Regions from separate parts of the Allobosea sp. TAF32 genome, predicted to be linked through region 3. Evidence: riboswitches for the same ligand, from Rfam matches in the RefSeq annotation. Region 3 holds a riboswitch; each other region holds the start of a gene.
What was found. Region 3 has a riboswitch for cobalamin ahead of AB4Z16_RS01175 (ABC transporter substrate-binding protein). Riboswitches for the same ligand answer to the same signal wherever they lie in the genome.
Positions count from the first base shown of each region.

Region 1: it holds a riboswitch for cobalamin, as region 3 does, so the genes downstream of both, AB4Z16_RS03360 (ribonucleoside-diphosphate reductase subunit alpha) here and AB4Z16_RS01175 (ABC transporter substrate-binding protein) in region 3, are expected to answer to the same signal.
Region 2: it holds a riboswitch for cobalamin, as region 3 does, so the genes downstream of both, AB4Z16_RS16440 (TonB-dependent receptor plug domain-containing protein) here and AB4Z16_RS01175 (ABC transporter substrate-binding protein) in region 3, are expected to answer to the same signal.

Region 1 covers NZ_JBFRDM010000001.1:739,282-749,109, forward strand. The annotation lists gene AB4Z16_RS03355 (ribonucleotide-diphosphate reductase subunit beta) at 1-81, opposite strand, end outside; gene AB4Z16_RS03360 (ribonucleoside-diphosphate reductase subunit alpha) at 236-3,151, opposite strand; cobalamin riboswitch at 3,263-3,463, opposite strand; gene AB4Z16_RS03365 (short-chain fatty acyl-CoA regulator family protein) at 3,594-5,012, opposite strand; gene AB4Z16_RS03370 (isocitrate lyase) at 5,146-6,831, shown strand; gene AB4Z16_RS03375 (hypothetical protein) at 6,892-7,131, shown strand; gene AB4Z16_RS03380 (hypothetical protein) at 7,245-7,694, opposite strand; gene AB4Z16_RS03385 (HlyD family secretion protein) at 7,707-8,648, opposite strand; gene AB4Z16_RS03390 (DUF3302 domain-containing protein) at 8,645-8,905, opposite strand; gene AB4Z16_RS03395 (BatD family protein) at 8,892-9,828, opposite strand, start outside.
Region 2 covers NZ_JBFRDM010000007.1:213,505-223,332, forward strand. The annotation lists gene napE (periplasmic nitrate reductase, NapE protein) at 1-90, shown strand, start outside; gene napF (ferredoxin-type protein NapF) at 100-609, shown strand; gene AB4Z16_RS16420 (chaperone NapD) at 602-889, shown strand; gene napA (periplasmic nitrate reductase subunit alpha) at 886-3,387, shown strand; gene AB4Z16_RS16430 (nitrate reductase cytochrome c-type subunit) at 3,354-3,857, shown strand; gene AB4Z16_RS16435 (cytochrome c3 family protein) at 3,870-4,583, shown strand; gene AB4Z16_RS16440 (TonB-dependent receptor plug domain-containing protein) at 4,720-6,660, opposite strand; cobalamin riboswitch at 6,784-6,983, opposite strand; gene AB4Z16_RS16445 (Orn/Lys/Arg family decarboxylase) at 7,222-9,591, shown strand; gene AB4Z16_RS16450 (GNAT family N-acetyltransferase) at 9,606-9,828, shown strand, end outside.
Region 3 covers NZ_JBFRDM010000001.1:269,681-279,508, reverse strand. The annotation lists gene AB4Z16_RS01210 (heavy metal translocating P-type ATPase) at 1-1,158, shown strand, start outside; gene AB4Z16_RS01205 (alpha/beta fold hydrolase) at 1,242-2,363, shown strand; gene AB4Z16_RS01200 (bifunctional enoyl-CoA hydratase/phosphate acetyltransferase) at 2,373-3,320, shown strand; gene AB4Z16_RS01195 (acetate/propionate family kinase) at 3,317-4,423, shown strand; gene AB4Z16_RS01190 (protein-tyrosine phosphatase family protein) at 4,446-4,976, shown strand; gene AB4Z16_RS01185 (ABC transporter ATP-binding protein) at 5,014-5,799, opposite strand; gene AB4Z16_RS01180 (FecCD family ABC transporter permease) at 5,796-6,839, opposite strand; gene AB4Z16_RS01175 (ABC transporter substrate-binding protein) at 6,836-7,867, opposite strand; cobalamin riboswitch at 8,141-8,350, opposite strand; gene AB4Z16_RS01170 (1-aminocyclopropane-1-carboxylate deaminase/D-cysteine desulfhydrase) at 8,385-9,389, opposite strand; gene AB4Z16_RS01165 ((R)-mandelonitrile lyase) at 9,414-9,809, opposite strand.

The DNA.
Region 1 (9,828 bases), 470 kb from region 3:
GGCGTCGGGCGCGGACGATGGGTCAGTCAGGATGGCGGGGTCGGCCGGGGTCGCCGGCTTGGTGTCGGACCAGTCGAGCATGGGATGTTCCGTTCAATGGAGTGCGGGGCGTCATGCTCGGGCTTGACCCGAGCATCTCTTGCCGAGGAGGCTCCAGCGCCTTGTCCTGACGGAGATTCTCGGGTCTGCGCTTCGCTTCGCCCGAGGATGACGCGGATTGCGATGAAGGCGGCCGTTACTGGCAGGCTTCGCAGGTCGGATCGTCGATCGAACAGGCGTTTGGCACGGCCATGCCGTTTTCCAGCGGGATATCGACGATGATCGGCGCGGCGGCCTTGGCAGCGACCGGCACCGTGGCCGAGACCGCGTTGAGCTTGCCATCGGTGCCCTTCAGCGTCGACTTCTCGACATGGGTCGCCGACAGCGCCCGCAGGTAATAGGTCGTCTTCAGGCCCAGCCGCCACGCCAGACGATACGCCTCGTCGAGCTTCCGGCCCGAGGGCTGCGCCATGTAGAGGTTCAGCGACTGGCCCTGGTCGATCCATTTCTGCCGGCGGGCGGCCGCCCGGATCAGCCATTCGGTGGGGATCTCGAAGGAGGTGGCGTAGAGTGCCTTGAGATCGGCGGGCACGCGGTCGATCTGGCTGACCTTGCCGTCGTAATATTTGAGGTCCGAGACCAACACCTCGTCCCAAAGGCCGCGCGCCTTGAGGTCGTGAACCAGCCCGGCATTCACGACGGTGAAATCGCCCGACATGTTCGCCTTGACATAGAGCTGGCTATAGGACGGCTCGATCGACTGCGAGACGCCGACAATGTTGGAGATCGTCGCTGTCGGCGCGATCGCCATCGTGTTCGAGTTGCGCATGCCGGTGGTCTTGACCCGCTCGCGCAGGCACTTCCAATCCAGCGTCGACGAGCGATCCAGTTCGACGTCGACGTCGCGGGCCTCCGAGAGGATATCCAGCGAGTCGATCGGCAGGATGCCCTTCGACCAGAGCGAGCCCTCGAAGCTCGGATAGCGGCCGCGCTCGGCGGCGAGATCGACCGAGGCCGAGATCGCATGAAAGCTGATCGCCTCCATCGAAGAGTCGGCGAAAGCGACGGCATCCTCGGACGCTGCAGCTAAGCGCAGTGTCTGCAGCGCATCCTGGAAGCCCATGAGGCCCAGCCCGACCGGCCGATGGCGCAGGTTGGAGCGGCGCGCCTCGGGGATCGTGTAGAAATTGATGTCGACAACATTGTCGAGCATCCGCATCGCCGTCTTCACGGTCCGCGCCAGCCGAGCCTGGTCGAGCCCGTCGGGGCCGACGTGGGCGGCGAGATTGACCGAGCCGAGATTGCAGACCGCGACCTCGTCGGCCGAGGTGTTGAGGGTGATCTCGGTGCAAAGGTTGGATGAATGCACCACTCCGGCATGTTGCTGTGGTGAGCGGAGATTGCAGGCGTCCTTGAAGGTGATCCAGGGATGGCCGGTCTCGAACAGCATGGTCAGCATGCGTCGCCAGAGATCGACGGCCTTCAACTTCTTATGGACACGCAGCTCGCCGCGGGCGGCCTTCGCCTCATAGGCCTCGTAGGCCGTCTTGAAGGGCTTGCCATAGAGATCGTGCAGGTCCGGCACCTCGTCGGGCGAGAACAGCGTCCAGTCGCCGCCTGCCTCGACGCGCTGCATGAACAGGTCGGGAATCCAGTTCGCCGTGTTCATGTCGTGGGTGCGGCGGCGGTCGTCGCCGGTGTTTTTCCGGAGCTCGAGGAACTCCTCGATATCGACATGCCAGGTCTCGAGATAGGCGCAGACCGCGCCCTTGCGCTTGCCGCCCTGGTTGACCGCGATCGCGGTGTCGTTGGCCACCTTGAGGAACGGCACCACGCCCTGGCTCTCGCCATTCGTGCCCTTGATATGGGCGCCGAGACCGCGCACCGGCGTCCAGTCGTTTCCCAACCCGCCGGAATACTTAGCCAGCAGCGCGTTGTCCTTCACCGCCTTGAAGATGCCGTCGAGATCGTCGGCGACAGTGGTCAGGAAGCAGGAGGAGAGCTGCGGCCGCAGCGTCCCGGAGTTGAACAGCGTCGGTGTCGAGGCCATGAAGTCGAATGACGAGAGCAGGTCGTAGAACTCGATCGCCCGCGCCTCACGGTCGATCTCGCGGATGGCGAGGCCCATCGCGACGCGCATGAAGAAGGCCTGCGGCAGCTCGAAGCGGGAGCCGCGGACGTGCAGGAAATAGCGGTCGTAGAGCGTCTGGAAGCCGAGGTAGTCGAATTGCAGGTCGCGCTCGGGCTTCAGCGCCGCCGCGATGCGGGCAAGGTCGAAGCGGCCGAGCTCGGGATCGATCAGTTCGTTCTCGATGCCGGTCTTGAGGTAGGCCGCGAAATAGTCGCCGTAGCCGGCGGCCATCTCGGCCTGCGTCGCCTGCTCGGTATGACCCTGGACGAAGGTGAGCGCCTCGCGGCGCAGCTTGTCGAGCAGCAGCCGAGCCGAGACCTTGGCGTAATTCGGTTCGCTCTCGATCAGGGTGCGCGCGGCCAGGATCGGCGCCAGCGCCAGCTCGTCGAGGGAGATGCCGTCATAGAGATTGCGGCGGGCTTCGGCGAGGACCGGCTCGGCCGAAACGCCGTCGAGATCCGCGCAGGCTTCGCGCACCACCTTCTCAAGGCGGCCGGCATCGAGCGGCACCATCGCGCCGTCAGCGAGCTTCATGCGCAATGCTGGTGCCGAGACGGCCTCCGGCTTCGTCTCGGCAACCGCCTTTGCCCGCTCCCGGGCTCGCTCCTCGCGATAAAGCACATAGGCGCGGGCGACCTTGTGGTGCTCGCCGCGCATCAGCGCGAGCTCGACCTGATCCTGGACGTCCTCGATATGGAAGGTGCGGCCGTTCGCGGCGCGGCGGGTCAGTCCTGCAACGACCTGCTCGGTCATTTCCGCGACGGCTTCGTGGATACGACGCGAAGCGGCGGCGTTCGATCCCTCGACCGCCAGGAACGCCTTGGTCAGCGCGACCGAGATTTTCGAAGGGTCGAACGGCGTCACTGCGCCGTTGCGGCGAATGACCTGGTAGCCGGGTTCGCTAGTCGCGGCCTTGGCCACCACAGGATCGGCGGTCGGAGCGACGGCAACCGGCCGTTCGGTTTCAAGAGAAAGAGACATGGCATCAACCCCAAATGTTGGGGGCAAAGGCCAGAGCGGTTGCGTCGAGAAGGCGCGCGGCACCACAAGGCCGCGACCTGCCAAGCGCACCACCGGGACACCCCGCCCGAGGACGTTCACTAGGTCGCGGCAGGTCTCCTGGCTCGCGGGTCGTCGCTCTGGTCCCGTCTTCCCAAAGCCTTCCGGCTTCAGTGACTTGGCTGGGCTCAGAACTCGCCGCTTACAGTTGCGGGGGCAGCGCCGGTATCGCACCGGCTTCCCTCTTAGCTCTCGATCTTGCGATTCGAGAGACCATCGACCACCAGATCTAGTGGCCAACGCTGTTCCGGTGTCAATAGGTCGCTATGCCCTTCATTCGGCGCCTTCGATGATCGCCACCGTCGGCCCGGCACGCATACCGCAACGCGAGCCCAAGGCCTCGCCACGCCCAGTATGAAAGGCTTTACACGGCATTGTACGGCACGAAGCCGTGCATGCGCTCGTCGATGGCGAGCGGCTTGCCGATCGGCGGGAAAGCCCGCTGCGGGCAGTTCGAGCGTTCGCAGACCTTGCAGCCGGCGCCGATCGGCGTCGCCGCGCTCGGGTCGCCCAGATCGAGCCCCTTCGAATAGACGAGGCGGCTCGCATGGCGGATATCGCAGCCAAGCCCGATCGAGAAGGTCTTGCCGATGTCGCCATAGCCGCCAACCGCATCGTTCACGGTGCGGGCGATCCAGAGATAGGTCCGCCCGTCCGGCATCTGCGCGGTCTGCGTCAGAATGCGCCCGGGCTGCGCGAAGGCTTCGTAGACGTTCCAGAGCGGACAAGTTCCGCCCACCCGCGAGAAGTGGAAATCGGTCGCGGACTGCCGCTTGGAGATATTGCCGGCCCGGTCGACCCGGACAAAAAAGAACGGCACGCCGGGCGCCCCCGGCCGCTGCAGCGACGACAGGCGGTGGCAGACGGATTCGAAGCCGACACCAAAACGCCGGGCGAGGCGGTCGATATCATAGCGCTCGGCCTCCGCTGCATCGAGGAAGGTGCGATAGGGCATGAGCAGCGCCGCGGCGAAATGATTGGCGAGGCCAATGCGGGCGAGCGCGTGCACCTCCGCCGCCCCGGCCGCAGCCTCCTCGGCCAGCCGCCCTATCGCCTCCTCCATTTCCAAGAAGCCGATCTGCGTGGCTATCTGGAAGGCGCGTTGTCCGGGATCGAGGAGAGCCGAAAGATGAAGCCGGCGCTCCTTCGGATCGTAGCGCCGCTGGGCCTGCCCCGCCATGTCATTGGAGAGTTGGATACGGACGCCATGCCGGCGATCGAGGCGGCGGGCTAACCCCTCCGCCACCTGCCCGACCTTCAAATCCGCCGTTTCGAAGATGCGCTCCGCCGCTTCGTCGAGTTCGGAAAAATGATTGTGGTGCGCGTAGAAGAAGTCCCGCACCTGCTCATGCGGCATCAGCGCCCGGAAGGTCGCCTCGCCGCCGCTGCCGAGCCCGAGTTCCCCCGCCATCGCATCGGCCCGCTCCAGCGCGTTGCGGTAGCGCCGATGCAGCGCGACGACCGCCCGGCCGAGCGCGGGCATGTTCTCCACCACCTCGCGGATCTCGCTGACACTCACGGAATCGCCATTGGCCGGATCGGCGAAGACCTCGCGCAGGTCGGCGACCATCCGCGCCTCATCCCCTTCCGAGAAGAGCTGGACGTCGACGCCGAAGACCGCGTTGATCTTCAGCAGCACCTGGACGGTCAGCGGGCGCAGATTCTTCTCGATCTGGTTGAGATAGCTCGGCGACACCTCGAGCGCCTGAGCGAGCGCAAGCTGGGTCAAGCCGCGCTCTTCGCGCAGGCGCTTAAGGCGGACGCCCGCAAAGACCTTCTTCATAGGCAAGTTCCATTCGCAAAATTCGCAAACACGTCCTATGCCATTCGCATTATTTCACATTTTCAGTCATTTTGCGCCGCAGCAATAGCGAATATTGTGTGAGTCATTCTTATCAAACGAGAGGGCTTTCGCAATGGATGTGATCGGTTTCGACCCAGCCGCCGGACATCGCGGGACGAACACCGCCGCCAAGGCGCAGGCGGCTCCGCGCAAGACCTATTCGGAACTGAGGGCCGAGCTTCTCGCCCGCTATCCCTCCGGCTTCGGCCCCGGCGGCGTCGCGGTGGATGATATCGTGCAGTTGCGGCAGCAGAACAGCTTCGACACGCATCTCGACATCGCCCGCGCCATGGCGAGCGTGGTTCGCCGCGACATGGCGATCTACGACGCCGACCCATCGCAATTCACGCAGTCGCTTGGCTGCTGGTCGGGATTCCACGCCCAGCAGATGATCAAGTCGGTCAAGCGGCTGCGCGGCACGGCCAAGGGCGCGTATGTCTATCTCTCCGGCTGGATGATCGCCGGCCTGCGCAACCGCTTCGGCCACCTGCCGGACCAATCCATGCATGAGAAGACGGCGGTCGCCGACCTGATCGAGGAGATCTATGTCTCGCTGCGCCAGGCCGACGAGGTCGCGCTGAACGACCTGTTCCGTGCGCTGAAGACGGCGCGGGAGGCGGGCGACGCCAAGGCCGAGGCCGAGGCGATCGCGGCCATCGACGCGTTCGAGACCCATGTCGTGCCGATCATCGCCGATATCGATGCCGGCTTCGGCAACGAGCATGCGACCTATCTGCTCGCGAAGGAGCTGATCAGGGCCGGGGCCTCATGCCTGCAGATCGAGAACCAGGTCTCCGACGCCAAGCAGTGCGGCCATCAGGACGGCAAGGTCACGGTGCCGCGCGAGGACTTCATCGAGAAGCTGCGCGCCTGCCGCCTCGCCTTCGAGGAGCTCGGCGTGACCGACGGCGTTGTCGTCGCCCGCACCGACAGCCTCGGCGCCGGCCTCACCCAGAAGATCCCCGTCAGCCAGCAGCCGGGCGACCTCGCGGCGGAATATACGAAATGGCTCAAGACCGAGCCGGTGACGGCCGAGGCGCCGCTACGCGACGGCGACGTCGCGCTCTGGAAGGACGGCAAGCTCGTCAAGCCGGCACGGCTGCCCAACGGCCTGTTCCAGTTCCAGGAAGGCTCGGGGCGCGCGCGCGTCATCGAGGACTGCATCGCCTTCATCAACGACGGCGGAGCCGACCTGCTCTGGATCGAGACCGACACGCCCAACGTCAACGAGATCGCTGCAATGGTCGCTGAAATCCGCAAGGCGGCACCGAGCGCCAAGCTCGCCTACAACAACTCGCCCTCGTTCAACTGGACGCTGAACCTGCGCAAGCAGGTCCGGGCCGAATGGCTGAAGGACGGTCGCATCAAGGCCGAGGACTACCCGGACAACAATGCGCTGATGGGCCCCGATTTCGACGACAGCGCGCTCGGGCGCGAGGCCGATGAGAGGCTCGCCTGCTTCCAGGTCGATATCTCGGCCGAGGCCGGCGTCTTCCACAACCTGATCACGCTGCCGACCTTCCACCTCACCGCGAAGAGCGTCGACGAGCTCTCCCGCGGCTATTTCGGGGCGGACCGGATGAAGGCCTATGTCAACACCGTCCAGCGCGAGGAAATCCGGCGCGGGATCTCGGCGGTGAAGCACCAGCACGAAGTCGGCTCCGATCTCGGCGACAGCTTCAAGGAAATGGTCGCCGGCGAGCGCGCGCTGAAGGCGGGTGGCCACGCCAACACCATGAACCAGTTCGCCGCCGCCTGATCCAATCGGCCGGCGCGCTCCCGCGCCGGCTCCTGCCCCATCAACCAGAGGGAGGCCGTCATGTCCCAGCCGGAATTCAAGATCGTCCCGAAGGCCGAACTTTCCACCGAGGATCGCGCCATCCACCGCCTTGCGGATGCGGTTCACCGCCTCAATGAGGCCGTCCAGCGCGCGGTCGAGGCGGGCATTTCGATCGAACTGGTGCGCGCCTCCCGCTTTCATGACGGCAGCGGCAACTGGGGCGACCAGATGGTGCCGCTGGTGCGCGCTCCGGCGGCGCCGGCACCGGCTCAGGGCTGAGGAAGACCGCCGACGAGGCCGAGGCGAGGACGCCCGGCCACCCCGCATTCGGTGCCGAGGCCGATCCGGGAAGTCGGCAGCCCGCGCAGACCCTGATCTGCGCGGGTTTCTCGTTATTTGAAGCCGATCAGCACGCCGTCGGCGCCCAGCGAAAGCTGCAGCCCCTTGCGGCGGGTGGCCAGCTTCAGGGTCACGCCCTTGTCGTTTCGCAGCCAGAGCGTGCCGCGCCCCTGGCCGCCAAGCGCCCAGCCTTCACGCAGCTGGAGATAAGCGCCCGGGAAGTCGTCGAGCCGGGTCAGCCCATAAACGGTTCCGTTCGCCGTCAGCTTCGATGCGCCGATGCCGCCGACGCCGAGGCCTCCGACAGTGATGCCGTAATTCCGCTTGCGGAAGTTGAGCGTGCCGCCACCCACCTGGCCAGAGCCGATGAACGCGACCTGGACTTGCTCGATATGGACCCTGCCCGTCGCCGGGCCAAGATTGCCTTGCTGCGCGCTGGCCGGCAGCGCCAGCATCAGGATCGCCACGAGCAGGAAAAGAGCTTTTGCAACGTGCTTCATCATGGTCTCCTCGCTTCAGAAGGGATTGATGTAGTTGGTGATCGCGATCTGCCGCAGCAGGACCTTGCGGATCAGGTGGGCCGGCTTGACCCGGTCAGTGAAGATCGCCGCCGTGCCTGTGCTGCCGGCCGGCAGGGAGCGGGCGAAGGCTTCGTCGTCGAGCTTCACGCGCACCACGAAAGGAGCGGCCCTGATCGCGGTCGGCGTAACGGCGGCACCCGAGGTCTGGACTTGTCCGGTCGAGACGGCCTGCAGAATGCTCTCGACCTTGCCGGCCTGGACCGTTCCCGGCGTCATCTTGAAGGTGAGCTCAACCGGCTGGCCCGGCGCGAGATAGCGCGAATCGACCTGGTTGATCTCGACCCCCGTGATCGTGTCTGCCGTGTCGATGAAGGCCATGACCGGCGAGAGCGGCAGGCTGGAGACGCGAGCGCCCTTGCGCAACGCGACATTCGTGACATAGCCGTCGGCCGGCGCGCGGACCGTCGTCTTGTCGAGATTCCATTTCGCGCCGTCGAGCTGGGCCCGGAGCTGAGCCACGGAGGCCTGGCGCTCCTCGACATCGAAGGCGCGGCCGGTGCCCTGGGTCTGCAATTGCGTCATCTGGGCAAGGCGCGTCTCCTGGAGCGAAAGCTGCGCCTGGATGGCGTCGACCTGCGACTGGAAAGGCGTCGGATCGATCCGGAACAGGATGTCGCCCGCCTTCAACGGCTGATTGGCCTGAACGGGAACGTCGATCACCTCGCCGGCGACATCGGGAACTATCGCGACGGAGTTGCGGACGACGAGCACGCTGCCCTGCGGCGCGCCCCAGCCCATCGGGATGAAAAGGCCGATGAGCAGCAGCAGAAAGACAAGGACGGGCGAGACCTTCCAGAAGGAGTTGAAGGGCACGATCCTGAGTTTCACCAGGATGAAGAGCAGGGCGAGATAGGCGTTGAGGAGGACGACGATCATCGCGCGGCCTCCGCTCCGGAGGATGGGCGCTCCGGCCTCGCGGGGATATCGACATAGGCCCAGATCAGCACGGCCGGCCAGAGCACGAAGCCCAAGAAGAGGGTGATCCAGCCGCCGATCGCCACCGCCTCGGCCCAGGGATGGTTGCGTCGTCTTGCGACCATGCCGGGCCACATCGCCATGAAGACGATGACGAAGACCGTGCTGGCGGCCAGCACGATCAGGACGATCCAGGCGAAGAGATCAAGGCCGGACATCGCTGGACGCTTTGTTCATGCTCGCGCTCCAAGCAGTTGGATTCAGTGGTGGCAGTGAATTCCCGGAGCCTCGCATTGAGCCGTCGCTTCGCTTGCGAAAGGCGACTGCCGCACCCGCCAGCCGTTCCCCCATCTTGCGATCCCAGGTCGCGCCGGCGCCGAAGAGGCTGCGCTCGAGCGACGCGATGGCCGAGCCCAGTTCGCCGGTCGAACGCGCATGTGCTTGCTGATCGGCCGGCAGACGCTGGAGCCATTGAATGAGCGCGCAGTAGGTCGCTGAAGCGTCTCCCGCCTTGGCCGTGCGCGTCAGCTCCCGTCGCGCCGCGCCTTCCGATGCGCGGTGGCGCTGTTCGGCCCGCTGCCGGAGCGCGGCCAACCTCCCGCGCAGCAGGATCAAACCAAGAGCGAGTGCGGCGAGAATGAAACCGGCTGCGAGCCATAGAGGTCTCGACGTCCAACCCAAGCGAACTTCGGGACGGCCCGCCGGCGCTGCGACCGTCACCGCGACGCCGGGCAGAGTTTCCGTCCGCGCCTGCTTGGCCGAGAGGCTCCACCAGGGCTGCGTCAGCGCCGGCAGATCATAGGCTCCGGCCTTCTCGAAGACATAGGTGACCTTGTCGGTGCGGTGGCCTTCGACGGCACCGCGCTCGCTGCGATCCTCGACGACCGGCGGATCGGCATAGATGCGCACGCCGTCAGGTGCGGCAAATGCGAACTCGGCCATGCCGAGCGCAGGCACGCCATCCGCCTGTCGCCGAATGGTCCGCACAAGCGCGCTCCCGGGCCTGAACTGCGCGGTCCGGGGATCCGGCGACCAGCTCTGCGCGACGCTGACGCCGTCGGCAGCGAGCACCGGACCCGACGGATCGAGACCGGGCGGCACCGTTACCGCGATCCGTATCGGGTCGCCCTTCGCTGCCCCC
Region 2 (9,828 bases), on a different contig from region 3:
CCGATTGTGGCGATCGGTGTCGTCGGCGGTTACGGCTTCCTGGTCTGGATGTTCCAGCTGATTGTCGGTCCGCCCGGACCTCCGCATTGAGGCCGGGCCATGGAACGCACCGCCATTGATCGCGGGCGCCGCAACTTCCTGACCGGCCGGCGCCTCTCATTGCCCGACAGGGTTCGCCCACCCTGGTCCCGCGCCGCGTCGATCGCTGCGGCCTGTACCGGTTGCGGCGCCTGCCTGCCCGCCTGCCCGCAGCACATCATCGCGCTCGACGAGTCCGGCCGGGCCGCCCTCGATTTCACGGGAGGCGAATGCAGCTTCTGCGGCGCCTGCTCCGATGCCTGCCCCGAGCCGGTCTTCGATCGCGCCATGTCCGCCTTTGAGCATGTCGCCGTGATCGGGGCGGAATGCTTCGCCAGCCGCGGCATCGTCTGCCAGAGCTGCGGCGATGCCTGTCCGGAGAGCGCGATCCGCTTTCGTCCGCGGCTCGGCGGGCCGGCCGTGCCGGAGCTGGCTGCCGATCTCTGCAGCGGCTGTGGCGCCTGCATCGCGGGCTGCCCGGCCGGGGCCATCAGCGCCGGAGCGCGCCCGTCGGAGACACCCCATGGCTGAGCCATCGCGCCCGCGCTTCCATCACATTTCGAGCGCCGTCGTCTCGGCCCTGCCGGCGCGTGTCGATGCGGTGCTCGCCCGCATCCGCGAGTTGCCGGAGACCGAGGTCCATCGCGTCGAGAACGGCAAGATCGTGATCGTGCTGGAGGGATCGAGCACCGGCGTGATCGGCGACCGGCTGGCCGCGATCAGCCTGATCGACGGCGTGCTCTCGGCCAACATGGTGTTCGAACAGATCGAAGACCTCGAAACCCTCGACGACCCCGGAGTAACCCCATGACCCTGTCCCGTCGCGAGATGCTGAAGGCGCAGGCGGCTGGCGTCGCCGCGCTTGCCGCCAATATGAGCGTTCCGGCTGATGCCCAGCCGGTCAGCGGCGGCGTCGACACCTTGCAGATCAAATGGTCGAAGGCGCCGTGCCGCTTCTGTGGCACCGGCTGCGGTGTGATGGTCGGCGTCAAGGAAGGCCGCGTCATCGCCACGCACGGCGACATGAAGGCCGACGTCAATCGTGGCCTCAACTGCATCAAGGGCTATTTCCTTTCCAAGATCATGTACGGCAGCGACCGGCTGACCCAGCCGCTGCTGCGCAAGAGGAACGGCGCCTACGCCAAGGACGGCGAGTTCACGCCGGTCTCCTGGGAGGAGGCCTTCGACACCATGGCCGCCAAGGCCAAGGCGACGCTTAAGGCCAAGGGGCCGACCGCGCTCGGCATGTTCGGCTCCGGGCAGTGGACGATCTTCGAGGGCTATGCCGCGACCAAGCTGATGCGGGCCGGCTTCCGCTCCAACAATCTCGACCCGAACGCCCGCCACTGCATGGCCTCGGCCGCCTACGCCTTCATGCGCACCTTCGGCATGGACGAGCCGATGGGCTGCTACGACGATTTCGAGCATGCCGACGCCTTCGTGCTCTGGGGCTCGAACATGGCGGAGATGCACCCGATCCTGTGGACGCGGGTGACGGACCGCCGGCTCGGCCAGCCGCATGTGAAAGTCGCGGTGCTCTCGACCTACACCCACCGCAGCTCGGACCTCGCCGACATTCCGATCGTGTTCAAGCCGGGCACCGATCTGGCGATCCTGAACTACATCGCCAACCACATCATCTCGACGGGCCGGGTGAACAAGGACTTCGTCGGCAAGCACACCACCTTCGTGAAGGGTGCGACCGACATCGGCTATGGCCTGCGGCCCGACGACCCGCGCGAGGTCAAGGCGAAGAAGGCTGCGGATCCCACCGCGACGACGCCGATCGATTTCGAGGCCTATGCCGCCTTCGTCAAGGACTACACGCTGGAGAAGGTCTCAGCCCTCACCGGGGTCGAGCCCGGCTTCCTGGAGCAGCTCGCCGAGCTCTACGCCGATCCCAAGCGCAAGGTCGTCTCGCTCTGGACCATGGGCTTCAACCAGCATGTGCGCGGCGTCTGGGCCAACCAGCTCGTCTACAACCTGCATCTGCTGACGGGGAAGATCTCCGAGCCCGGCAACAGCCCGTTCTCGCTCACCGGCCAGCCCTCGGCCTGCGGCACGGCGCGCGAGGTCGGCACCTTCGCCCATCGCCTGCCGGCCGACATGACCGTGGTCAATCCCGAGCATCGCAAACATGCCGAGGAAATCTGGCGCGTCCCGAACGGGATCATCCCCGAGAAGCCCGGCTATCACGCCGTCGAGCAGGACCGGATGCTCAAGGACGGCAAGCTGAATTTCTACTGGATCCAGGTCAACAACAACCTGCAGGCCGCGCCGAACAGCAGCAACGAAACCTATCCGGGCTACCGCAACCCCGAGAACTTCATCGTCGTCTCCGACGCCTATCCGACGGTGACGGCGCTGGCCGCCGACCTGATCCTGCCGGCGGCGATGTGGGTCGAGAAGGAGGGCGCCTACGGCAATGCCGAGCGGCGCACCCATGTCTGGCACCAGCTCGTGCAGGCGCCGGGCGAGGCGCGTTCGGACCTCTGGCAGCTCATGGAGTTCTCCAAGCGCTTCACCACCGAGGAGGTCTGGCCGGCGGAGATCCTCGACGCCAACCCGAACTATCGCGGCAAGACGCTGTTCGACGTGCTCTATCGCAACGGCAATGTCGACAAGTTCGCGCTCTCCGAGATCAGCCCGGATTACGACAATCAGGAGTCGAAGGATTTCGGCTTCTACGTCCACAAGGGTCTGTTCGAGGAATACGCTACCTTCGGCCGGGGCCACGGCCATGATCTCGGCCCCTATGAGCTCTATCACGAGGTCCGCGGCCTGCGCTGGCCGGTGGTCGACGGCAAGGAGACGCTCTGGCGCTACCGCGAGGGCCTCGACCCCTATGTGAAGCCCGGCAAGGGCATCGACTTCTACGGCAACAAGGACGGCAAGGCCCGCATCATCGCGGTGCCCTACGAGCCGCCGGCCGAGTCGCCCGATGCCGAGTACGATCTCTGGCTGGTCACCGGCCGCGTGCTGGAGCACTGGCATTCCGGCTCGATGACCATGCGCGTGCCGGAGCTCTACAAGGCCTTCCCCGGCGCGCGCTGCTTCATGCACCCGGAGGATGCCCGCAAGCGCGGACTCAACCAGGGCGCCGAGATCACGGTGATCTCGCGCCGCGGCGAGATGCGCACCCGTGTCGAGACGCGCGGGCGTAACCGTATGCCGCCCGGCGTGGTCTTCGTGCCCTGGTTCGACGCCAGCCAGCTCATCAACAAGACGACGCTCGACGCCACCGATCCCATCTCCAAGCAGACGGATTTCAAGAAATGCGCGGTCAAGATCGTACCGGTCTCGGGCTGATGCGCTCGCGGACCTTCCTCGGGGCCGCCATGGCGGCGGGCCTCGTCCTCGCCTTCGGCGCCGCCTTCTCGCAGGAGGGGGCGCCGGTGAAGATCGTGCCGCGGCTGACTGGAACGGCCGACCCGATGGCGCTCGAACGGGTGCCGGCGCTGGGCCGGCCGATCGTCGACGACGTCAGGCGCATGCGGAACTATCCGGAGCAGCCGCCGGTGATCCCGCATTCGATCGACGGCTACCAGCTTACTCTCAACACCAACCGCTGCATGGACTGCCACAAGCGTGAGTTCACCGAGGGCTCGGGCGCGCCGATGATCAGCATCACCCATTTCCAGGATCGCGACGGGCAGGTGCTCTCCGACGTGACGCCGCGGCGCTATTTCTGCACCGCTTGCCATGTCCAGCAGACCGATGTCGCGCCGCTCGTCCAGAACCGGTTCCAGGACGCCAAAGACGTCGGCCGGAAGCCTTAGGCGGGACGGATCATGGCCAGACTCAAATCCTTCTGTCTCTGGTGCTGGAGCGTCGTCGTGCGCTTCTGGCGCATCATCAGCCGGCCGAGCGCCTATCTGCCGCTCGGCTTCCTGACCCTCGGCGGCTTTGTCGGGGGCGTGCTCTTCTGGGGTGGCTTCAACACCGCGCTGGAGATCACCAACACCGAGAAGTTCTGCACCTCCTGCCACGAGATGCGCGACAACGTCTATCAGGAGCTGCAATCGACGGTGCATTTCTCGAACCGCTCGGGCGTGCGCGCGACCTGCCCGGACTGCCATGTGCCGCATAACTGGACGGACAAGATCGCCCGCAAGATGCAGGCCTCCAAGGAGGTCTGGGGCAAGATCTTCGGCACGATCTCGACGCGCGAGAAGTTCCTCAATCACCGGCTCGAGCTCGCCAAGCACGAATGGGCGCGGCTCAAGGCGAACGACTCGCTCGAATGCCGCAACTGCCATTCCTCGGTCGCGATGGACTTCACCAAACAGACGCGCCGTGCGGCCGAGATCCACAGCCGCTTCCTGGTGACCGGCGAGAAGACCTGCATCGACTGCCACAAGGGCATCGCCCATCTGCTGCCGGACATGACCGGCATCGAGCCGGGCTGGAAGGACGCGCCCGAGCTGCAGGGCAAGGGCAGCGCCTCCTGGCACGGGCCTGAATGGGCCGTGCGGACCTATCTGGCGGAGATGGAGAAGCGCTGAATCGACCGGCGCATTCGCGGCAGCCCGCGCCGGGCGTGGCGGTCGCGCGTGTCATCGTCCGGCGCAACGCCGATTGCCATGGCGGCGGAGGCCGTCATGGCAACGCCACGAAAATCGCGCGGGGCGCGGGGCGCGCTCAGCCGCCGATGGCCACCTTGATGCCGCCGAAGGCACCGAGGCCCGGAACCAGGAAGCCGACGGGGTTCTCCCAGCGCTTATCGAAGAGATTGTCGATGCGGCCGAACACGGTGACCTTGTCGGTCGCCTTGTATTCGGCCGCGAGATTGACCAGCGTCGCGCCCTTCGCGTTCATTCGGGCGACCGAGAAGTCGCGATTGCCGTCCACCCAGGAGCCGACGTAGAGCAGCGTCGCCGAGAGCGTGAGCTTGTCGGTCGGCGTCCATGTCGCGGTTGCGCTCGCCTTGTGTCGCGGCCGGCGCAGCAGCTCCTGTCGCGCGATCTCGTCCTTGGCGAGGGTGAAGGTGTAGTCGGCGCGGATGCGGAATTGCGGCGAAATCTCCAGCGCGGCGAAGGCCTCGACGCCCTTGGTTCTGGCCTTTCCGACATTCGCATAGGAATCGAAGGTGGCGTTGGTGACGATCAGGTTGTCGATGTCGTTCTGGAACCACGTCGCACCGAACTGCAGCTTCCGGTCGAAAAGCGGCTGCTCGAAGCCGGCATCCCAGCCGCGGCTTTCTTCCGGATTCAGGTTCGGATTGCCATGGAAATTGAACCCGGGGCGATAGTCGACGAAGAGCTCGTTGAGCGTCGGCGCCTTGAAACCGGTGCCGTAGCTCGCCTTCAGCTTGGTCTCGGTGCCGGGGATGATCAGCGCCGGGGCGATGCGGTAGGTGGTGTGGCCGCCATAGCTGTCGTCGTCGTCGCGTCGGATATTGGCCACCAGAAAGAAGCGGTCCTGGATATTGCCCTGATATTCGAGGAAGCCAGCCTTGTTGCCGTTGGAGGCGACGAGGCCCGTATCCAGGCGCTCGCGCTCGTATTGCAGGCCCATGAGCAGGTTGTGGCCCTTGGCGATCTCGAAATTGCCGCGCCAGTCGAGCTTGGTGCGCTCGCCCAGATTCTCGTTGGGCAGGCCGAGGATGCCGGTCGTTCCGTTCGCCGTCCGCGTTGCCCGGTCCTGGTTGGTGTAGGAGACGCCGAAGGTGTTGACGAAGCGCCCGCCGAACGGGTCCCAGACGACCTCGCCGCGGGTGAAGGCCTGGGCGTAGTTCTGCAGCGAGCGATAGGGCGCAGGCCGGCTCGGGAAGCCGGTGTCGCTGGTGAAACGCAGCTGCCCGTCTTGATAGCGGCCGATCCAGTTGAGTGTCAGCGTGTCGCTGAGCGCAACGCCGACGCGGCCTGAATAGTTGTAATTGTCGAAGGCATTGGGGTTGATGCGCCGGCCCGGCGGGACAAGGTTCGGTGGCGTCACATCGGTCGCGTCCGAGCGGAAGTGGGCGGCGTTGAAGGCGTAGTTGAAGCGGTCGTCGCCGCCGCTGAAGCCCGCAGACTGGTTGAATGTGCCGTGAGAGCCGGCCTCGACGCGTGCCGTTGCCTTTGGTGGACCCTCGCCGCGCTTCGTCGTGATCGAGATCACGCCGCCGAGCGCGTTGGCCCCATAGAGGCCGCTCTGCGGGCCGCGCAGCACCTCGATGCGCTCGATATCGTCCGTCAGCATCGAGCCGAAATCGAAGGAGCGATTGGGAGTCGCGGGGTCGTTGGCCTCGATTCCGTCGATGAGCACCTTGACGTGGTTCGAGTTGGTGCCGCGCATGAAGACCGAGGTCTGCCCGCCCGGCCCGCCGGTCTGCACGATGTTCATGCCGGGCACCGTCGCGAGCGCCTGCGGCAGGGTGCGGCGCTGCTGCTGCTCGATCTCCTTCGCAGTGATGACGGTGACGGAGCTCGCGATCTCGCGCGCCGGGGTCGGCGTCCCCGTGGCGCTGACCACGATCTCGTCGAGCGCGACCGGGCCGGCGTCGCTTTGCGCCAGGGCAGGGGCAGAGCAGGCGAGGGCGAGAAGGGAGGCGGAAAGCAGCAGGCGGCCGCGTCCTGCGGCTGGAGAGAAGACGTTCACGATGGAGACCTCGGGCGGTTGACGTCAGTGGCACGTCACCGCGAACGCGATCTCCCATCGGCCGCGCGGGAGGCGGCAAACAGTCTAATCAGCGATCGGCGCACCCCGTCCGAACGTGTTCGCGTGTGACCACGGTTGACGGCAGGTCTCCTGGCTCGCGGGTCGGTGCCTTCACGCCGCCTTCCCAGGTCCGAGGTCCCAGTGGCGTCTGGCGAAAGGCTCGCCGCTTACAGTTGCGGGGGCAGCCGCGGCATGGGGCAGAAATTCGCCCGCACCGCGTTCCCTTTTGATCCCGTGAAGGAACCGTCGCGGCGACGATTAGGGCGGAAATGCGGCCGCGTCAAACCGGCTTGGCGCTGCAGCGACAGCAGACCACCATCTGCTACAGTCCCCGGCGAGACGGGATCGGGCCAGCCGACGTTCCGGCCGGGGCTGCGCATCTTTGGCCTGAATTCCGGGGAAAGATGGGGCACCGGGACCTCGCTGATGCAGTTGCATCGTTGGTCGCCGGATTGTCGCAAGACTCACTCAGTGTCGTAAGTTCACGCCAGCGGAGACGGCATGGATTATTTCAGGCGCTTCACCTTTCTGTTCGCGACGCCGAATTTCGATGCCGAGGATCTCGAAGGGATCCGCTTCAACCAAATCATCGAGGAGATCGAGCGCTCGGGCTTCGAGGTCGTCAAGGCGCGCAAGCTCGAAGATGCCGAGATCGCGGTCCAGACCGATGCCGCCATCGGCTGCATGGTGGTCGACTGGGGCAAGAAGGGTCTTGAGGGCAAGACTGCCGCGCTGATCAATCTGATGCGCCGGCGCGGCCTCGATTTTCCGATCATCCTGCTCATCCGCCGCAAGCGCTTCGAGGACGTACCGGTCGAGGTGCTCGATTTCATCGACGGCTATATCTTCCTCTCGGAGGAGACCCCGCCCTTCATCGCCAAGAGCCTGATCAGCCGTCTCAAGCAATATGCCGAGACGCTGAAGACGCCGTTCTTCGGCGCGCTCGTCGATTATGCCGAGGAAGGCAACCATCTCTGGACCTGCCCGGGACACAATGGCGGCGTCTTCTACAGCCGTAGCCCGATCGGACGCGTCTTCATGGAGCATCTCGGCGAGGCTGTGTTCCGCGACGACCTCGACAATTCCGTGCTCGATCTCGGCGACCTGCTGACCCATGAGGGGCCGGCCCTGAAGGCGCAGAAGGAAGCGGCGCAAATTTTCGGGGCGGAGAAGACCTATTTCGTCCTGAACGGCACCTCGACCTCCAACAAGGTCGCGCTCGCCGCGCTGGTTTCGGACGGCGACCTCGTGCTGTTCGACCGGAACAACCACAAGGCGGCTCATCACGGCGCGCTGCTGATCGCCGGGGGCATTCCGGTCTATATCCCGACCGCGCGCAACGCCTGGGGGCTGATCGGCCCGATGCTCTGGGAGAGCTTCGACGAGGAGGCGCTGCGCGAGCGCATCCGCACCAATCCGCTTATCAAGGACCCGGACGCCTGGAGGAAGCCGCGCCCGTTCCGGGTCGCAGTGGTGGAACAGTGCACCTATGACGGCACGATCCACAGCGCGCAGATGATCCTCGACCGGATCGGCCACCTCTGCGACTACATCCTCTTCGACGAAGCCTGGGCCGGCTTCATGAAGTTCCATCCGCTCTATGCGGGCCGCTTCGCCATGGGCCTCTCCGGCCTCGGCCCGGAGTCCCCCGGCATCATCGCGACCCAGTCGACGCACAAGCAGCTCGCGAGCTTCAGCCAGGCGTCCCAGATCCACATGAAGGATCGGCATATCAGGGGCCAGAAGCGGCGCGTCGAGCACCGGCGCTTCAACGAGAGCTTCATGCAATATGCCTCGACCTCGCCGTTCTATCCGCTGTTCGCCTCGCTCGACGTCGGCGCGCAGATGATGAAGGGCCGTTCCGGAGAGGTGCTCTGGGACGACACGATCCGGCTCGGCATCGAGCTCCGCAAGAAGATCCGGGCGGTCAGGCGCGAATTCGAGGAGAAGGAGACGAGGCCCGAGCGGCGCTGGTTCTTCGAGCCCTTCGTGCCGGATCGGGTCAGCATCGCCGACGCCTCGCGCGAGGGCGCCGTCCATGATGTCGCCTGGGAAATGGTCGCGACCGACCAGCTCGCAAGCAATCCGGCCTATTGGCAGCTCGCGCCCCATGCGAGTTGGCACGGCTTCACGCGGATGGAGTCGGGCTTCGCCATGACCGACCCCAACAAGCTGACCCTGTTGACGCCTGGCTTCGACCGCGAGAGCGGGACCTATGCCGAGCACGGCATTCCCGCACCGGTCGTCGCGCAGTTCCTGCGCGAGAACCGGATCGTCGCCGAGAAGAACGACCTGAATTCGCTCCTCTTTCTGCTGACGCCGGGCGTCGAGGCGAGCAAGGCCGGCACGCTGATCAGCGGTCTCGTCGCCTTCAAGAAGCTGCATGACGACAACGCGCTGCTCGAGGAGGCCATCCCCGAGTTCTCCCGCCGCCGGCCGGGCCGCTATGCCGGCGTGCGGCTGCGCGATCTCTGCGGCGAGATGCACCGCTTCTTCCGCGACCATGACGTCAGCGGGCTGCAGAACCGGCAGTTCTCGCCCGAGCATCTGCCGGAGATGGCGATGTCGCCGCATGACGCGGCGCGCTGCCTTGTGCGCAACGATGTCGACTACCTGCCGATCGGGGCCATCGAAAACCGCATCGCGGTGACGCCTTTCGTCGTCTATCCGCCGGGCATCGCCACCATCGTCCCGGGCGAAAGGCTTTGCGCGCGGGCCAAGCCGATGATCGACTACCTCAAGATGTTCGAGGCGAGCTTCAACGCCTTTCCCGGCTTCGATGTCGAGATTCAGGGCATCTATCGCGAGGTCGATGCCGCCGGCCAGGTGCGCCTCCACACCTATGTCGTCAGCGAGCAGGCCCAGGGCTGAGGTCGCGACAAACCATGGAGAGCGACCTCCCCATCCTCATCCGCCCGTCGCGCGATACCGATGTCGAGCCGATGCTGGCGATCTATCGCCGGCATATCCGCCGCGGCATCGAGGCCGGCGTCGAGGATACCGGCACGCCGGAGCCCGACGATCTGCGCGACCGGCGCAAGAACCTGCGCAACCGCCGGCTGCCGCATCTGGTGGCGACGCGGGGCGGCGACGTCGTCGGCTATGCCT
Region 3 (9,828 bases):
TGGTGGCTGTCGGGCGATCCGATCCGCGCCCTCGCCGTGCTCGTCGTCGCCACGCCCTGCCCGCTGATCCTCGCGGCGCCGGTCGCCTTCATCGGCGGCGTCTCGCGCGCTGCCCGTGCCGGCATCCTGATGAAGGGCAGCTCGGCCATCGAGGCGCTCGGGCAAGTCCGCACGGCGATCTTCGACAAGACGGGTACACTGACCGAGGGCGGAGCCCGGCTGGTGGCGCTGGAGGCCGCGCCAGATGTCGAAGCGGCCGAGATCCTCCGTCTCGTGGCTTCGCTCGAGCAGGCCTCGCATCATGTGCTCGCCGAGACCCTGGTCGCGCTGGCGCGCCAGAAGGCGCGGCCGCTGTCGCAGCCAACCGAGGTGCGGGAATATCGGGGCTCGGGTCTGGAAGGCATCGTGGACGGCAGGCATGTCCGCGCCGGCTCGCGCAATCTCGTCCTGGGAGACGAGCCGCTCCCGGGTTGGGCGCGGACGGCGCAAGCGGGCCTCGACGGTGCTGCCGCTCTTGCCGTCTTTGTCACCATCGACGGGCAATTCGCCGGCTTTCTCGCCATGGCGGATGCGGTGCGGCCCGACGCGCGCGAGACGCTGGATCGCCTGCATGGTGCCGGGGTCAATCGCATCCTGATGGTGACGGGCGACGATGCCGGCACGGCGGCGGAGGTTGCCGCTCACCTCGCTATCGACGACGTCAAGGCCGAGTGCAGCCCCGCCGAGAAGGTCGCTGCCATCGCGGCGGAGAAGGCTCGTCAGCCGACGATGATGGTCGGCGACGGCTTGAACGACGCACCCGCGCTGGCCGCCGCCGATGTCGGTGTGGCGATGGGCGCCCGCGGTGCGACGGCCTCCTCCGAAGCGGCCGACGTGGTGATCCTCGTCGACAGGATCGACCGGGTCGCGGAAGCGGTCGTGATCGCGCAGCGGACGCGGGCGATCGCGCAGCAGAGCATCGTCGTCGGCCTCGGCCTGTCCGGGATCGCCATGATCTTCGCCGCCTTCGGCTACATTCCGCCCGTGGTCGGCGCGTTCCTGCAGCAGGGCATCGACATCGCCGTCATCCTCAACGCCCTGCGCACGCTAGTAGGCCCTATGGCGCGGCGCCCGACTGCGGAGGCCGCTCCGGCGCCGCGAATCGCGGAAGGGCTTTGACCTGTCGCAAGGCTGTCGCGGTTGCCTCGGCAAGATCGGCTGCCTACCTTCCGAATGTGATCGAGAAAACGGATGTTTCGACCATGGCGACGAGCCGAAGCGCGATAAAGACGTCTTCCCAGCCGGCGAACGGAGCCGACGAGCTCAGCCTGCCCTGGTTCTGGCCCGTCGACGCCGCCTTGCGCTTGACGGAGCGCAATCTCGATTTCCTCTCCGAAGCAGTGAAGATCACCCGGCCGCCGCCGCCGGGCTGGGCGACGCCACACACCGTCCGCCTCGACCTGCCGACGATGTCCTTGCGCGAATTCGGCAAGGCCGGCTCGGATGGTATTCCCGTGCTGGTCGACGCCCCCTATGCCGGGCACAGCGCGACCATCGCCGACTACGACAAGGGGCAGAGCCTCGTCGAGACGCTGCTCGCGAACGGCCTCGAACACGTCCTCGTCACCGACTGGAAGCCGGCGACGCAGGAGATGCGCTATTTCAGCATCGACACCTATCTGGCCGAGCTCAACGCCGCGATCGACGATCTCGGTGGCGTCGTGCATCTGGTCGGCCTCTGCCAGGGCGGCTGGCTGAGCGCGATGCTGGCCTCCCGCTTCCCGGGCAAGGTCAAGTCGCTGGTGCTGGCCGGCGCGCCGATCGACGCCGATGCCGGCGACGGGCCGATCAAGCGCATGGCGAAGACCATGCCGCTGAAGAGCTATCGCGCCATGGTCCGGACGGGGCGGGGCCTGATGCCGGGGCGCTTCATGCTGGCGGGCTGGAAGAACATGCATCCCGACGAGCACTACGTCGACAAGTACGTCCGGCTCTACCAGAACATCGCCGACAAGAACTATCTCGACCGGACCGAGACCTTCGCGGCCTGGTACGAGAACCCGCTCGACCTGCCCGGCGTCTACTACCTCCAGGCCATCGAGCAGATCTTCAAGGACAACCGCTTCGCCAAGGGCGAGTTCGTCGGGCTGGGCCGGCGCCTGAGCCTGAAGGACGTGACCTGCCCGGTCTATCTCCTGGCTGGCGCCGGGGACGACATCACCACCAGCGAGCAGGTCTTTGCGGCGGAGGACCTCGTCGGCACGCCGAAGAAGAAGATCGAGAAGAAGTTGGTGCCCGGCGGCCATATCGGCCTGTTCATGGGCCGCAAGACGCTTGGCGAAACCTGGCCCGGCATCGCCCGCTGGATCGCCGCGCAGAGCTAGAGAGGCGCCATGACGACGCTAACCTCCACCGAATATTTCCGCCTCGCGCTAGGCCGTTGCGAGGATCTCCCGGCGGTGCGGACCGGGGTGGTGCATCCCGTCAAGGCCAATGTGATCGAGGCGGTGGCCGACGCCGTGGCTGAGCAGCTCATCGATCCCGTGCTGATCGGTCCGGCCGCGCGCATCCATGCCGCCGCGCAGGAGGCCGGCATCGACATCTCGCCCTGGCAGGTCATCGATACCGAGCACAGCCATCAGGCGGCGGCGAAGGCGGTATCGCTGGCCGCCGCCGGCGAGCTCGAGGCGCTGATGAAGGGTTCGCTGCACACCGACGAACTGCTGGGCGCGGTCGTGCACGCCGATTCCGGCCTGCGGACCGAGCGGCGAATCTCCCATGCCTTCGTGATGCACATCGAGAGCTATCCCAAGCCCTTCATCATCACCGACGCCGCGGTCAACATCTCGCCCGATCTCGCCGCCAAGGCGGACATCGTCCAGAACGCCGTCAATCTCTGGCATGTCGCGCTGAACGGCATCGACGAGTTGCCCAAGGTCGCGGTGCTGGCGGCCGTCGAGACCGTGAACCCGCGCATGACAGCGACGCTCGATGCTGCCGCGCTTTCGAAGATGGCTGATCGAGGCCAGATCACCGACGCCATCGTCGACGGGCCGCTCGCCTTCGATAACGCCATCAGCGCGGAAGCGGCGAAGGAGAAGGGCATCGTCTCGGCCGTTGCCGGCCATGCCGACATCCTGCTCGTGCCCGAGATCGAGGCCGGCAACATGCTGGCCAAACAGCTCACCTTCCTCGGCGGCGCCGATGCGGCCGGGATCGTGCTTGGCGCGCGTGTGCCGATCATCCTGACGAGCCGGGCCGACAATCTGCGGGCGCGCCTACTCTCCTGCGTCCTGGCGGTTCTTCTGGCTGATGCGCGGCGCACGGGGCGGCTCAGGTGATCGATACCATCCTCGTCCTCAACGCCGGCTCATCCAGCCTGAAATTTCAGGTTTTCCGCAGCGACGACCTTAGCGTGCTCGCGCGCGGCAAGGCGGTGCGTCTCGGCGAGCCGGAGCCGGCCATGGATGCAGGCCTCGCGGACGGCCCGCGCGAGCGCATCGCGCTGCCGCAGGCCTGCGACCACGATACGGCGCTCTCCGCCGTCCTCGCCTTTGTCGACCGCCACGACGATGGCTGGAGCATGAAGGCGGTTGCCCACCGCATCGTCCATGGTGGCGAACGTTATGCCGATCCGGTCGTGCTGACGCCCGAGATCTTCGCCGCGCTGGAGGCGCTCTCGCCGCTGGCGCCGCTGCATCAGCCGCACAATCTCGCCGCGGTGGCGGCCGCCCGGCGCCTAATGGCCGACGTCCCCAACGTCGCCTGCTTCGATACCGCCTTCCACGCGCGGCACGATGCGCTCACCCATGAATTCGCGCTGGAGCAGGGACTGCGCGACAAGGGCATCCGCCGCTACGGCTTCCACGGCCTCTCCTATCAATGGCTGGAGATCGTGCTGGCCGAGCGGCATCCCGACCTCCATGCCGGCCGCGTCGTTGCTGCCCATCTCGGCAATGGCGCAAGCCTCTGTGCCATCCGGGGCGGGCGCAGCATCGATACGACGATGGGGATGACGACGCTCGACGGGTTGCCGATGGGCACGCGCTGCGGCGCGCTCGACGCCGGAGCGGTGCTCTACATGTTCCAGAGCCTGGGCATGAATGCGGGGGAGGTTTCGAACGCGCTCTATGAGCGCTCCGGCCTGCTCGGCCTCTCCGGCCTCTCCAACGACGTCGAGACGCTGCTGAACAGCGACGATCCCCGCGCGCGCTTCGCCCTCGATTATTTCACGCTGAAGGTCGCGCAGTTCAGCGCGGCGATGGCGGCGGCGATGGGCGGCATCGATGGCCTCATCTTCACCGGCGGCATCGGCGAACATGCCGCGCCGGTCCGTAGCGCGATCCTCGATCGCCTCACCTTCCTCGGCGATTTCAAGGTTCTGGTGATCCCGGCTAATGAGGAGAAGGTCATGGCTGTTCAGGCGAAGGCGCTGCTCGCCTGAGCGATAAGCAGGGGAGGCTGCGATGATCAGCGCCCGAACGGGTTTCATGCGACGCGTCGACCTGCCGGCGGCGATCGCCGGCGCCCTCTGGCTTGGGCCGATGCCGGGCCGGCTGCGGCCGCTGGTGGACGATCTGGCCGATCTGGCCCGGCGAGGCATCGCCCGCATCATCTGCCTGACGCCCTTCGAGGAGATCGAGTTGAAGGCGCCGGACTACGCCGCGCGGCAGTCCGACCTCGGCATCCCCGTCACATGCTTCCCGATCGGCGATTTCGGCGTTCCCGATGATGGCGGCGGCCTGAAGGCTCTCGCCGAACAGGCTGCTCGCGATCTCGAAGCGGGCAGGCAGCTGTTTGTTCACTGCGCCGCCGGCATCGGCCGGACCGGCATGGTCGCGACCTGTATCCTGGTTGCGCTCGGCCTGAGTGGTGCCGACGCGGTCGCAGCCATCGCCGCCGCCGGCTCGGGGCCGGAGACGGAGATCCAGAAGCAGCTGGTCGCGCGCTACGCCGAAGAGGCTGTGCATCCCGGAGACAAGACCTCCGGCTCGTGAGCGGGGTGCAAGACCTGCGGCACATTGGTGCCGGCCGTCACGCGCCCGCTTCGTCACGCTCCAGATCGACCAGATACTCGATATGGCGGCGTCCGGCGGTGCCCGGCCGGATCGCCACGGCGACACCGAAGACTTCGCGGATCGTCTCCTCCGTCAGCACAGATTCCGGAGCGCCCGCAACCAGCAGGCGCCCGTGATGCAGCAGCGCGATCTCGTCGCAGAACAGCGCGGCGAGGTTGAGATCGTGCAGCGCGACGATGCAGGTGATGCCGAGCCGCCGGATCAGCGTCAGAATAGAGAGTTGGTGCTGGATGTCGAGATGGTTGGTCGGCTCGTCGAGGATGAGCTCGCTCGGCTCCTGCGCCAGCGCCCGGGCGATGTGGACGCGCTGGCGCTCCCCGCCCGATAGCGTGTGCCAGAGCTGCTCGTGCCTCTCGGCGAGCCCGACGCGGGCGAGCGCCGCGTTGACGGCGGCCTCGTCCGCAGCGGCCCAGGAGGCGAGCGCGGCGCGATGCGGCGTGCGGCCGAGGCGCACGACGTCGCAGACCGAGAGCTGGACCTCGGTCGTCGCCTGCTGCTCGACGAAGGCAAGCCGGCGCGCCAGTTCGCGGCGTGGCACGGCGGCGATGTCGCGCGCGTCGAGCGTCACGACGCCGCTCGCCACGTTGCGCAATCGGCAGAGCAGCCGGAGCAGGCTCGATTTGCCCGAGCCGTTGGGGCCGATCAAGCCGAGGATGCGGCCGGGAGCGGCATGAAGCGTCACGCCGTCGACGATCATCCGTCCGGCTGCGCCCCAGCGCACATCTTGGGTCGCGAGCGTCATGCGGGCTTCCGGGCGCGGTAGAGGATCAGCGCGAAGGCCGGTGCGCCGAACAACGCGGTGACCACGCCGATCGGCAGGATCTGCTGCGGCACCAGCACGCGCGAGAGGATATCGGCGAGGATCATGAAGATCGCGCCGATGACGAGGCTGGCCGGCAGCAGCCGGGCATGGCCCGAGCCGACGAGGAAGCGCGCGGCATGGGGGATGACGAGGCCGACGAAGCCGATCGTGCCGACGATGCTGACCATCGCGGCGGTCATCACGGCGGTCGTTGCGAACAGGACGATCCTCACGCGCATTACCGCCACGCCCAGTGAGGCGGCGGCGTCGGCGCCGAACGCGAAGGCATCGAGCGCCTTGGCGTGCAGCATGCAGATGCCGAAGCCGATCAGCGCAACCGGGGTCGCGATCCACAGATCCGGCCAGCGCACCCCGCCGAAATTGCCCAGCAGCCAGAACATCACGCCGCGCGCCTGCTCGGCGCTGGCGAGCGTCGTCACGATGGTTGCGGTCGCGGCGTTGAAAAGCTGCGAGGCGGCGACGCCGGCCAGGATGACGCGGTCGCTCGCGCCGCCGGCCCCCGCCGCTAGCAGCGCGACGACGGCAAGCGCCGCGCAGGCGCCGATGAAGGCGCCGGTCGACAGGCTGACCGCCATGCCGCCGATGCCGACCCCGAGGATCAGCACCGCGACGGCGCCGGTGGAGGCGCCGGCCGAGATGCCGAGGATATAGGGCTCGGCCAGCGGGTTGCGCAGCAGCGCCTGCAGGATCACGCCGGAAAGCGCCAGCGCCCCGCCGCATAGCCCCGCCATCAGCGCCCGGCTCAGGCGGTAGTCGAAGATGACGCCCTGCTGGATCGCGCCGACCGGCAGGCCGAGATCGAACAATCCGTTGCCGAGCGCCTTGAGCGCGACATCGAACGGGATCGCCATCTCGCCGATCGTCACCGCCAGCGCCACCGAGACGGTAAGCGCCACCAGCGAGAGGAGCGCGATGCCGATCCGCGCCGGCCAATTCGGGCCGTGGGCGGCGTGGCTCAAGGGGTGAGGCCGAAGCTGGCGATCGCCTTGGCGAGCGTCTCGATCCCATCGACCGTGTCGAGCCCCGCGCGGGTCGCGCCCACGTCGATGATCACGACGCGGTTGTTCGTCACCGCGTCGAGCTTGCTGGCAACGGGGTCGGTCTTCAGGAATGCGAGCTTCTTTTCGATGTCATCAGCCGGGAAGCGGCGGCGGTCCATCTTCACGGTGACGATTACGGCCGGGTTGGCGGCGGCGATGCTCTCCCAGCCGACCAGCGGCCATTCCTCATTGGTGGTGATGATGTTGCGCGCCCCGAGCTTGGACAGGATATAGGCGGGCACGCCGTTCCTACCGGCCATGAAGCCGTCGCCCTTGATGTCCTTGCTGGAGAACCAGACGACGACGGGCACATCCTGCGCTTTCAGCTTCGCGACGGACTCGACCGCCTTGTCCTCGCGCGCCTTCAGTTCGGCGACAAGCTTCTCTGCGCGGTCGGAAACATCGAAGATCTGCCCGAACTCGCGGATGTTGCGATAGACCAGCTCCATCGAGAACATCTGCGTGCGCACGCCGTCACCCGGGCCTGAATTGTCCTTGCCGACGCAATCGGTCGGCGAGACATAGGTCGGCACCTTCACCTTGTGGAACTGGTCGCGCTTGCCGACGATGCCGTTCGGCCCGACATGCCATTCGAACATCGCGGTGACGAGATCGGGCTCCTGCCCGACCACCGCCTCGAAGCTCGGATCATTGTCGGCGAGGCGCTTCACCTTGGCGTTGACGGCCTCATAGGGCTTGGCCACCGGCGAGAACCAGACGGCGGTGCCGACCACCCGGTCTCCGAGGCCGAGCGCGTAGAGAATCTCTGTCTGGGTCTGGCCGATCGCGACCACGCGCTTGGGCGGTGCGTTGAAGGTGATGGTCTCCCGGCAATTCTCCAGCGTCAGCGGGTATTGCGTCGGCGCTGCGGCGACCGGCGCGGCGAACAGGACAAGGCCGGCTGCGGCGGCGAAAAGGGTGGGCAGCAGCGAAAAGGCGGGACGCATGGGGGCAACCGGGCTGACGCGGGCACCGCGTCGGCGAAACCGGGCGGTTTCGGCGCGATGTTCACAAGATGTAACAATGTTGCATTTCTCATAGGTCGCACGACGTGGACGCGTCAAGCGTGTCGCGGCCCTTGCGGCGGCCCGGCCGAAGATCATGGACATGGAATTCATCGCTCCCCGAGATGAGGCGGGGGAGCTTCGATGGATACGGCCGGAAGGCGCAGCTCTGGAGCCGGCCGCCGACGCGCACCCCTCCGGAACACCCCGCCCGAAAGACGCCTTGCGATCGCGGCAGGTCTCCTGGCTCACGGGTCGACGCCTGATCCGCCCGGCCTTCCCGGCGCAGGGCGCCAGTGGACGATGGACGGAGGGCTCGCCGCTTACAGTTGCGGGGGCAGCCTCGGCATTGGCGCGGGAAGCGCCTCACCGAATTCCCTCTTAGCTCCGGGCGTGACCCGGAGAACCTCGATCGAGCGGCACCATAGAGCGGCGCCGAAGCCCGTCAAGCGATACGACGTTAGGTCAGCGTCCGGAACAGGCTGAATTGCGAGAAGAGCGCGGCGGTGCCGCCGGTATGGAGCACGCAAGCGGGCTCGCCGCCGGCAATCCCTCCATCGGCAACCCGCTCGAGGAAGCAGGCGCAGGTCTTCGCGGTGTAGACATGTTCGATCAGGATGCCCTCGGTGCGCGCGAAGCTCAGGATGGCCGCTTCCGAGGCCGGAGTCGGGGCGCCCCAGCCGTCGCCGAGATAGCCCATGTGATAATGCAGGGGCGCGGCCTCCAGCGAGTCGACGTCGAGCCCCGTCCGCTCCCGCAGGCCCTCGTAGATCGCCCGGACACGCCCCGCCAGCTCCGTCAGCGCATACTCGACGCTGACGAGATGGATGCGGAAGGGGTGCCCCAGCAGGGCGTTGCCGAAGAGGAAGCCAGCCTCGGTCGGCCCCATCGAGCCGGCAAGAAAGACATGCTTGATCGGGGCTTCTTCACCTTGCGACTGCTCATGCAGCTCGAAGGCGGCCCGAACATAACCCATCGCGCCCAGCACGGGATCGCCGACGATGTAGGGCGTCCGGCCCTGCCGGGCGAGTTCTGCGGCGGCCGCTGCAAGCGCCGCGTTGCGCTGGCTTTCATCGACCGGTCCGAGGAAGCGCAACTCCGCGCCGAACAGCCGGTTGAGGAAGGAGGCCTGGCGGTTCTCCTGCGTGTCGGCCGCATTGTGCAGGACGAGGCAGTCGAGCCCGACGAGCGAAGCCGCCGCGGCCGTCAGACGGCAGAGATTGGAGCTGGCGCCGCCGCCTACTAGGAGGATATCGGCCTTCTGCCGCAGCGCGTCCCCCAGCCAGTATTCAAGGCTCCGCAGCTTGTTGCCGCCGAGCGCGATTGGCATCAGATCATCGCGCTTGGCGTAGATGCCGGGCCGCGCGAGCTTCTCCTCGAAACGGTGCAGCCGCTGAAGCGGCGTCGGAGTGTCGAGCAGAACGTGGCGGGCCTCGCGCAGGAGGCTGGAGAGCTCAGGCTTCATCGTTTCGCCCCACTATGCCGGCCATCAGCCGCCATACTGGTCGTCGGAGACCTGCTCCAGCCACTCCACGACCTTGCCGTTCTCGGCTTCCTGAACGGCGATATGGGTCATCCCGGTCGAAGGCGCCGCGCCGTGCCAGTGCTTTTCGCCGGGCGGGAACCAGACAACGTCGCCGGGCCGGATCTCCTCGATCGGACCGCCCCAGCGCTGCACCCGGCCGACCCCGCTGACGACGATCAGCGTCTGGCCGAGGGGATGCGTATGCCAGGCCGTCCGCGCCCCCGGCTCGAAGGTGACGCTCGCGCCCTGCACGCGCTCCGGCGCATGCGGATTGAAGAGCGGGTCGATCCGGACCGATCCGGTGAACCAGTCGGCCGGTCCTTTTCCGGATGGGCGCGAGCCCGCGCGCATGATCTCCATGACGATCTCCTGATGGTTT